DNA from 3 places in the Colwellia sp. 6_MG-2023 genome. Region 3 is predicted to be linked to each of the others. Evidence: predicted binding sites of a transcription regulator. Region 3 holds the regulator's gene; each other region holds the start of a gene.
The links. The regulator FliA, encoded in region 3, starts transcription of late flagellar genes. The targets are predictions, from matches to a motif close to CTAAAGNTNNNNNNNNNNNNGCCGATA.
Positions count from the first base shown of each region.

Region 1: Q4503_RS14345 (DUF5610 domain-containing protein) is a predicted target of FliA. The motif match lies at 2,065-2,091, and genes of this name have one in related genera.
Region 2: pomA (flagellar motor protein PomA) is a predicted target of FliA. The motif match lies at 1,382-1,408, and genes of this name have one in related genera.

Region 1 covers NZ_JAUOPP010000023.1:27,338-30,610, reverse strand. Annotated here, with positions in the region: gene Q4503_RS14355 (YHYH protein) at 1-113, opposite strand, end outside; gene Q4503_RS14350 (MBL fold metallo-hydrolase) at 390-1,247, shown strand; gene Q4503_RS14345 (DUF5610 domain-containing protein) at 1,397-2,029, opposite strand; gene Q4503_RS14340 (efflux RND transporter periplasmic adaptor subunit) at 2,558-3,273, shown strand, end outside.
Region 2 covers NZ_JAUOPP010000003.1:73,680-76,952, reverse strand. Annotated here, with positions in the region: gene dxs (1-deoxy-D-xylulose-5-phosphate synthase) at 1-76, opposite strand, end outside; gene ispA ((2E,6E)-farnesyl diphosphate synthase) at 110-1,000, opposite strand; gene xseB (exodeoxyribonuclease VII small subunit) at 997-1,263, opposite strand; gene pomA (flagellar motor protein PomA) at 1,509-2,276, shown strand; gene Q4503_RS03005 (flagellar motor protein MotB) at 2,304-3,245, shown strand.
Region 3 covers NZ_JAUOPP010000003.1:182,316-185,588, reverse strand. Annotated here, with positions in the region: gene flhF (flagellar biosynthesis protein FlhF) at 1-828, shown strand, start outside; gene Q4503_RS03520 (MinD/ParA family protein) at 888-1,730, shown strand; gene Q4503_RS03515 (RNA polymerase sigma factor FliA) at 1,810-2,529, shown strand; gene cheY (chemotaxis response regulator CheY) at 2,587-2,970, shown strand; gene Q4503_RS03505 (protein phosphatase CheZ) at 3,043-3,273, shown strand, end outside.

The DNA.
Region 1 (3,273 bases), on a different contig from region 3:
GTAAACGCGTTAGTATCACTATATTGCTGAGTTAATTCACTACCATTATTACATGCACTTAGTGATAAACTACACACTCCTACCAGTAAAGCTGCCCACGAATTTTTCATCATTTTAAACCCCAATAAATTATGCTTAAACATTAAGAATTCAACGTCAAAATTAACTATAAAAATTAAACGTTAATACTTTATTGTCGTAAGCTTAACCACCAAATGTAGGGCAATTATGTAGTTATATAATTTATTTATCATTTCATTACAGCTATTTTATCTCGAACATAATTAGTTAAAGATGACGCACTAAAAACAATTAGCTGAAATTTTTTACCTTATTCTCCTCTCTTCTTTTAACTAGATTATTATTTTTTTCTATTAAAGGAATGGTGTATGCCCAGGTCATTGATAAAACTATTAACAGGAGTGCTACTTATTGTAGGCTTCACTGTACAGGCACTTGAAATTGAAGAATTAGGCGATGGCTTATACCGCTTTATAGACGATAGACACCGCTCAGTATTTTTGATCACTCCACAAGGTGCCATTGTTACCGACCCTCTTAATAAAAAAGCGGCTACCTGGCTGAATGAACAAATTAAAACGCGTTTTAACGTACCTGTTAAATATGTCATTTATAGTCATAATCACAGCGACCATATTTACGGTGCAGAAGTATTTAAAAGCCCACATACAATCTTCGTTGCTCATAGGTTAAGTGCACAAGATATTAAAAATACTAAAATGAAAACAGTTAGCCCTGATCTAATATTCGATAACGAACTCACACTGACGCTAGGAGATTCAAACGTTAAACTTAATTATCATGGACCAAATGACGGTCGAGGCTCAATAAGTATGTTGTTTGAAAAACAAAAAACCTTATTTGTAGTTGATTGGATAATGATAGGTAGAATGCCATGGCAAAAACTGTGGAGTTACGATATCCAAGGTATGATTAATTCCACACAAGCTGTCCTTCATTATGACTTTAATACCTTTGTCGGTGGCCATGCTGACATGGGTAATAAGGATGATGTAAAACGCTATTTACGTTACCTAAAACAGCTGTACAGTAAAGTTACCGAAGGTATTTTAGCTGGTCAAACGCTTGATGAAATAAAGCAAAATGTCAAGTTAAGTGAATTTAAAGACTTAAGACAATATGAAGCTTGGCTGCCACTTAATATAGAAGGTGTATATGAACGATTAATGGAAGAGTCCGGCATGGGATGGCGAAGTGACTTGTAAAACTACACCATCAATCTAATACCAAAAAGTAATTGAGGTTTGACTCTAGAAGATTTCAAGGAGAAGTCAAAGATGATTTATTTTTGACTTCTTAAATATATTCAGTATTACAACAACCAACGAAAAATTATCGTTCGAAAGCAAGCATCTTACTCAGTGGCACTCTCTTCTTCTTTTTCATTCAATGAATCAACAAAGGCCTGCAATCCTTCTTGAACAAGATCGTAAGTGGTATCAATCGTATCACTTACTTCACCTTCTAATACATTCAAACCGCCCAATATGTCTTTCGCTTCACCAAAACCTTGATCAATGCCACTACCGATAACATCCATAAATGCATTAAGAGATTCTTCTTCACTCAGATCAGGATTTTGCTCTCTAAAAGCACCTAAAAATTGCGTACTAAAAGACACAATACGCTCTGCTGTTGCTTCAGGACTAAAATCAAGGCCAGACTCATAAGCATCTTCCACACTGCTTTCAACACCACTTACTTGCAATGCTTCATTAATACCTTGTAAAGCTGCTTTCAATGCTAATGATAAAGGTTGATCACCAAGTGAATTACTAAATTCTAACGTTGATTCAATAATAGCTGCATTAAGCTGTTTCTTTTGAGAAACCGCGATAGACTCCTGAACCTCGCCAGTTTGACCTGTTGTAACTTGCGGCTCTTCAACGCTGTTATTACTGTCTGTCGACTTAGTCATAGAACTGGTATCTTGGCTATAGGGATTTTTTGCCATAACGGTATTCATACTATTAATGGGTGAGCTCATGGTATTACCTTCATTAGTTAGCGCTTATAAAAGTGTATCGGCATTACTAAGTATAACTTAAGATTAAATTGTTTATATTTTATCCCCAATTTATTTCGTCTACTATATTATTTTTAGTCTGTTATTGTGAATATAAAATCACTTTAATGAAGCGATAACGTCTCTGACTTTCAGCATCACAACAATATAACTAAAAAATTCAATGTAAGTCATTTCATTAACTCAGTCCTATAGCCTTAGTTGGCAAAATTTATCTAACTTATTAATTTTAAAATATAAAAATGCTTGAAATTAAAGTTATTACTCTAATAATTTTAAAGTAAATTTTTTTTATGATTTGTAACTAACGATTTAAAAGAGAATTAAGACGTTATTAACCTCACTGATATTGCACTTAATTAAATGATTAACAACTGAATAAACAGGCTAAAATAAATTATTTTTTTAAAAAAAATTGTTTATTAGTGTTGGAAAACATCAAAAATTAAATTAGAATGAACGTTCACCCTAAAAGAGAGATTGGTTAACATGCAGCGTTCACGCGTCATTATTTTTATTATCACTGCTTTAGCAAGTGCAATTGTTTTATCTGGTTGCGAACAAAATCAGCAGGCAAATGCACCGGCTCGGCAGCCTACTCCTGTTGGCGTTATTAAATTAACAAGCCAACCACTAACACTTACAAAAGAGTTACCAGGTCGAGTGACTGCCTCACGAGTAGCGCAAATTCGTCCACAAGTAAATGGTATTGTACAAACACGCTTATTTACTGAAGGTGCTGAAGTTAAAAAAGGTCAAGCGTTATATCAAATTGATCCAGCAACATTTGAAGCGCAAATAGCAAGCAGTAAAGCAGCTATCAGTAAAGCGCAAGCAAATATTGCTAATGCAAAAGCTAAATCAGATCGTTATGCAGAGCTACTAGAAATAAAAGCTGTTAGCCAGCAAGACTATGATGAAGCAGATGCTAATTATAAAAGTGCGCAGGCTGACTTACTCACCGCACAAGCACAACTTAAAACAGCGCAAATTAATATTAACTATAGTAAGGTTTCATCGCCTATCAGTGGTCAAATAGGTAAATCTAATGTTACAGCTGGAGCTTTAGTAAGTGCTAATCAGGCAACTGCACTAGCAACAGTTACTCAACTTGATCCCATTTATATTGACCTTACCCAATCAAGCAGTGAATTAACACGTTTGAAAAAAGCTATTGCCAATGGCGAGCTCAATAAAGATCTTAC
Region 2 (3,273 bases), 110 kb from region 3:
CTTGAGAATAATTTCGCAAATCTTTTGGTGAGTTGATTTGGGTAAGTAATGGATAGTCAGCAAGGTTTGTGGTCATAGTTGTTCTATAGTTGTTTTTATTTTTAGCTACTTAATGGCTACGTTTAATGATAAAGGTGGCAAAATCAGCTAAGGATTGTGTATTGTAAGGCAAACTGGCTAAAGCTTGAAGTGCTTGTTGAAATAAGTTTTCAGCTTTTTCTTGAGCACCTTCTAAGCCAAGTAGGGCTGGGTAAGTGCTTTTATTTAACGCAATGTCCGAACCGCAAGGTTTCCCAAGCTGTTCTTGGGTTGATATTATATCAATAATATCATCTCTGACTTGATATGCGAGACCAATAAATTTTGCATACGCTTTTAGAGATTCTTTTTCTGATTGTGATATTTTGGGGCTACATTCGGCTACCATTGCAACAGAAGCTTCCAGTAAGGCACCCGTTTTCAATGAATGTAAAGTTTCCAGTTGTTCTAAGGTTATCATTTTATCAGTTGCGGCTAAATCAAGTGCTTGGCCTCCGCACATACCTTGATAACCAGCGGCCGTTATTAGTTGCTGAATTAGCTTAACTTGCTTAGGTTTAACTGCTTCTGAAAAATCGTGGTTGGCAATAATATCAAAGGCAAGAGTTTGTAAGCTATCACCAGCAAGAATTCCTGTTGCTTCATCAAAAGCCTTGTGACAGGTTGGTTGACCACGCCTTAAGTCATCATCATCCATCGCGGGTAAGTCATCATGTACTAAAGAATAAGCATGTATACATTCTATTGCGCCAGCTATTCCATCAACGTCTTTTAAATCTAGGTCTAATGCTTGTCCTGTAATATAAGCTAAATAAGGACGTATGCGCTTGCCACCTATCAATAGCCCATATCGCATTGCTTGATGAAGTTTCTTATCGTTAACAGTTAAACTTGCAAGTTTCTGCTCTAAAAATTGGTCGATACGTTGTTGAAAAACATCATGATTGGCTAAACTACTCACGAAAGATCACCGGATAATTGCTCATTGTCAGTTAACGCAAAATCTTGGAGTTGTTGTTCTCCGTTTTGCTCGAGTAAAATTTTTACTTTTTGCTCTGCTGTTTGTAGCTTATTTTGGCTTAGTTTACTTAATGTTAAACCACGCTCAAAAAGTGCCATTGATTCTTCTAAGTCTAAATTCCCTTGCTCTAAATTTTGTACTATCGTGTCCAATTCGCTAAGAGATTCTTCAAAACTTAGGTTTTCTAATTTTTTTTTGGCCATATTTTATATTCTCTTTATGCCTTAGATGCTTTCAACTCTAGGCGCAAACTTACCTTAGCTAAGCACAATGGTCAATGTAGTGCTCATATATTTCAGCGTATATTGTGATTATTTAACGATTAAGTTATTGACTATTAGGGCGATAACTTAATATATAAAGGGATAAGTAATGGCGAATAGCTTTATCATAATGTACTATTATTTTATTAGATCAAATTAGTTTTTATAGCTTTAGGAGTTTTTCTGTGGATTTAGCAACCTTAATCGGTATCCTTGGTGCCATTGCTTTTCTCGTTATGGCGATGGTTTTGTCTGGCGATATTACGATGTTCGCTGATACCCAATCAGTACTAATTGTTTTTGGTGGTTCACTATTTATCGTGCTATCTAATTACAGTATAGCTCAGTTTTTTGGTATAGGAAAAATTATAGCTAAAGCGTTTATATTTAAATTAGAAAAGCCTGAAGAATTAATAGAAAAAGCCGTTGATATGGCTGATGCTGCACGTAAAGGTGGATTCCTCGCCTTAGAAGAAGCAGAGATAACCAATAATTTTATGCAAAAAGGTGTTGACATGCTTGTTGATGGTCATGATGCCGATGTAGTGCGGGCGACCTTACAAAAAGATATTAACCTAACGACAGAGCGCCATGAAAAAGGTGCTGGTATGTTAACGGCTTTAGCTGATGTTGCACCTGCTATGGGGATGATTGGTACACTTATTGGACTCGTTGCTATGTTGGCTAATATGGATGATCCTAAATCTATTGGCCCAGCTATGGCGGTTGCTTTGTTAACGACACTTTATGGTGCCTTCTTAGCAAATGTTATTGCTATTCCGTTAGCGACTAAATTAAAACTGCGCATGGAGGAAGAAAAAATGAATCAAGAGTTAATTCTTGATGCCGTGCTTGGAATCCAAGATGGGCAAAACCCGCGAGTCATTGAAGGTTTATTGAAAAACTATCTGGCTGAAGGTAAGCGTCAAACGAATACTACTGATGATGAATAACAATCGATTTATTAATAGGGAGGACTTATGACTGAGCAAAAGTGTAAATGTCCGCCACCTGGGCTACCTGCATGGATGGGAACATTCGCCGATCTTATGTCGTTGTTAATGTGTTTCTTTGTTCTATTGTTATCTTTTTCTGAAATGGATGTACTAAAGTTTAAACAAATTGCCGGATCAATGAAATTTGCTTTTGGGGTACAAAATAAAATTGAAGCAAAAGATATTCCGAAAGGGACAAGTATTATTGCTCAGGAGTTTAGACCTGGTAAACCGGAGCCAACACCAATAGAAGTTATTCAGCAGCAAACCATGGAAATAACTCAGCAAATGTTGGAGTTTGAAGCGGGAGAAGAAAACTCGGCTGGTGGACGTCAAGAGCAACGTGGTAGCGAACGAGGCGGAAAATCACAGAGTACTGATGATGCCTTATCTGAACAAGCGTTACAAAAAGCACAAGAGCAAATAGAGCAGGCAGCACAAGATCAAGTTAATGAATTGGTCAAAAAAATAGCGGATAAACTTGAAGAGCAAATTGAAGATGGTGCTATTGAATTAGAGTCACTAGGCCAACAAGTTATTATCCGTATTCGAGAGAACGGCTCATTTCCATCAGGCTCTGCTTTTTTACAGCCTAAATTCAAACCTATTATTAGACAAATAGGTGAGTTGTTGAATACAATTCCAGGTGAAATTATGATTTCAGGGAATACTGATAACCGTGGAATAGATTCAGAGTTATTTGACTCAAACTGGGATTTATCTAGTAAAAGAGCGGTTGCTATTGCACATGAAATAATTAAAGTACCAGGGTTTAATCAAACACGTTTAGTTGTTGCAGGGCACGCAGACACACGTCCATTAGTACCAAATACTAACCCATTGAATCGTCGACGAAATCGCCGTGTTGAAATTGCCATTAATCAAGGTAAGCCAAAAGAGAGCGAACCTATTCAAGTACTACAATAAAAATTAAGGTATAACCTTAGTTATGTTG
Region 3 (3,273 bases):
TTAGTTAACCGTTTATTAGGGTTAGGTTTAAATGAACAAATTGCTGATCAAATAGCAGGTTATGTTCCTTCTAAATACCATGATGAACAAGCTTGGCAACAAGCGACTAAGTTAATTGGTGAACAACTTAATACGACGCAAAATGATATAATTCATCGTGGTGGTATTGTTGCATTAGTTGGTCCTACAGGCGTAGGGAAAACAACAACAATTGCCAAGCTAGCAGCACGTTTCTCTCAAGTTCACGGCCATGAGCAAGTTGCTCTTATATCAACGGATACCTTTAGAATAGCGGGTTTTGAACAACTGGCTACTTATGGAAAAATTATTGGTTGTCAAGTTAAGTTAGCAAAAGATAGCCAAGCATTAGACTTGTTGCTTGAACAGTTTTCTCAAAAGAAATTAATTTTAATTGATACTGCCGGTATGGGGCAAAGAGATATACGTTTAGCCGAAAATTTAGCTAATTTAGTATCTAATGCTAGAGTGAGAATAAGAAATTACTTAGTGTTAGCTGCTAATAGCCAGCAGCAAGTTATGCAAGAAAATGTTGATCGCTTTAAAAAAGTACCACTATCGGGTTGTATTTATACTAAACTTGATGAAAGTGTGAGTGTTGGCGAAATAATTACAACTTCAATTCAAAATGGCCTGCCAATAGGTTATCTTACTGATGGACAAAGAGTTCCAGAAGATATTAAAGTTGCAAATGCTGAGAAATTAGTTACGCTTGCAGATAAAATGGCAGCAAACGCAGCAAAGAAGAATGCAGCTTATGTTCAACGTACAGCAAGACCAATGCCGATAACGCCAGCGGTGGCGATATAGATGTATTTTAAATTGCAGTATTTTTAGTTAAAATAAAGCGATAATATAAGAAGTAATAAATGGCAGATCAAGCGAGCGGCTTAAGAAAAATGCAAGACTTAAAAAAAGTTAAAGTAATAGCAGTTTCTGGTGGTAAAGGTGGCGTTGGTAAAACCAATGTTTCATTAAACACGGCTATAGCCCTTGGACAGCAAGGGAAAAGAGTATTAGTGCTAGATGCCGATTTAGGGTTGGCTAATGTCGATGTGATGTTAGGGTTAAGAGTAAAACGAAACCTTTCTCATGTATTATCAGGTGAATGTGAGCTTGATGATATTATTATTACAGGCCCCCGTAATATAAAAATCATACCGGCTACTTCTGGCTCTCAATCGATGGTTGACCTTACTCCTGCTGAACATGCAGGGTTGATTCGTGCTTTTAGTGAAATGAATACTCAATTTGATGTACTGATCGTTGATACTGCAGCCGGTATCTCGGATATGGTACTGAGTTTTACTCGAGCAGCACAAGACGTAGTCTTAGTTGTTTGTGATGAACCCACGTCAATTACCGATTGTTATGCATTAATGAAACTATTAAGCCGTGATCATAATGTATTCAAATTTAAAGTTGTTGCTAATATGGTTCGTACACCTAAAGAAGGGCAACAATTATTTTCCAAGCTAACGAAAGTAACAGATAGATTTTTAGATGTAGCACTGGAGTTAGTTGGTGTTATTCCATTCGATGAAAATATTAGAAAATCAGTACGCAAACAACAAGCCATTGTTGAAGCTTTTCCTAACTCACCAGCAGCAATAGCGTTTAAGGAATTAGCAAAGAATGTTAATAGCTGGCCTATACCAAAACAAGCATCAGGTCATTTAGAGTTCTTTATTGAACAGCTACTCGATTACTAATATCTCGTTCATATTGTGTTATCAAGTAACTGATATAAATTATAAATATATAAAAATATTTTGGTGGGAATAGCAAAAAGTGGCAAAAACTAAAGCCTATAACAATTTAATTGATAAAACTGTGTTGCTTGAACAGCATACAGTGTTGGTTAAGCGAATTGCTTATCATTTACTTGCTCGATTACCGGCAAGTGTTATTGTTGATGACCTAATTCAATCAGGAATGATTGGTTTATTTGAAGCTGCAAATAACTTTGATAACACTAAAGGCGCTAGTTTTGAAACTTTTGCTGGCATCCGTATTCGAGGTGCTATGCTAGATGAAATACGCCGTGGCGACTGGACTCCTAGATCAGTACATAAAAATAGCCGCATGGTCAGTGAGGCAATTAAGCAATTAGAGGCAACATTAGGCAGAGATGTTACTGATATAGAAGTTGCTGAAAAACTTGAAATTTCATTAAATGAGTATCATCATATACTTAGTGAGGTCAGTTCTGGTAAAATACTCGGTATCGAAGACTTAGGAATGAGTGAAGATGCACTGAAGTTTGATGAAACTTATCACGGTGATGATCCGTATCAAAGTATCGAGCATAGTGCCTTTAAAGAAGGGTTAAGTGAATGTATTAGTTCTTTACCTGAACGTGAAGCTCTAGTACTGTCTCTATATTATGATGAAGAATTGAATTTACGTGAAATTGGCGCTGTACTCGATGTTAGTGAATCTCGGGTTAGTCAAATTCATAGTCAAGCAATGCATCGATTAAAAGCACGTATGCAATCTTGGCAAAATTAAGTAGAATTATAACTGTGTTAACCTATAAAAATTTTGAATGTTTCGCCGGAGGGTGCCTTGGATAAAAATATGAAAGTGCTAGTTGTTGATGATTTTTCAACAATGAGACGTATAGTAAAGAATTTGTTACGCGATTTAGGCTTTACAAACATTCAAGAAGCGGATGATGGCAGTACTGCCTTACCTATGCTTCAAAATGGTGATTTTGACTTTGTTGTAACAGATTGGAATATGCCAGGAATGCAAGGTATTGATTTGTTGAAAGCTATACGTGCAGATTCACGTTTAGCCCATATCCCAGTATTATTAATTACAGCTGAAGCGAAAAAGGAACAAATCGTTATGGCAGCTCAGGCTGGTGTTAACGGTTACATTGTTAAACCTTTTACGGCTGCAACACTCAAAGCTAAATTAAATAAAATTTTTGAACGTCTAGGTTAATTTTATTTAGACTAGCTAGTTAAAGCTACTTCAGAAAATTGATTAATTTAACTTAAGTATTAAGGACTTTGCATGAGTATGGCAATGGTGGGGCGTGTTTCTTTGGAGCAGGCTAAATCTTTAGTTGAACTTTTAGAAACAGGACAACAAGAAAAAGCTGATGCACTTGTGGCAGCGATTCAAAACCCAATTAACTCTGAACTATTTGCAGAAATAGGTAAGTTAACTCGTCAATTACATGACTCTTTAACAAATTTTCAGTTAGATTCTCGATTAAATGACTTAGCAACAGCTGAAATTCCT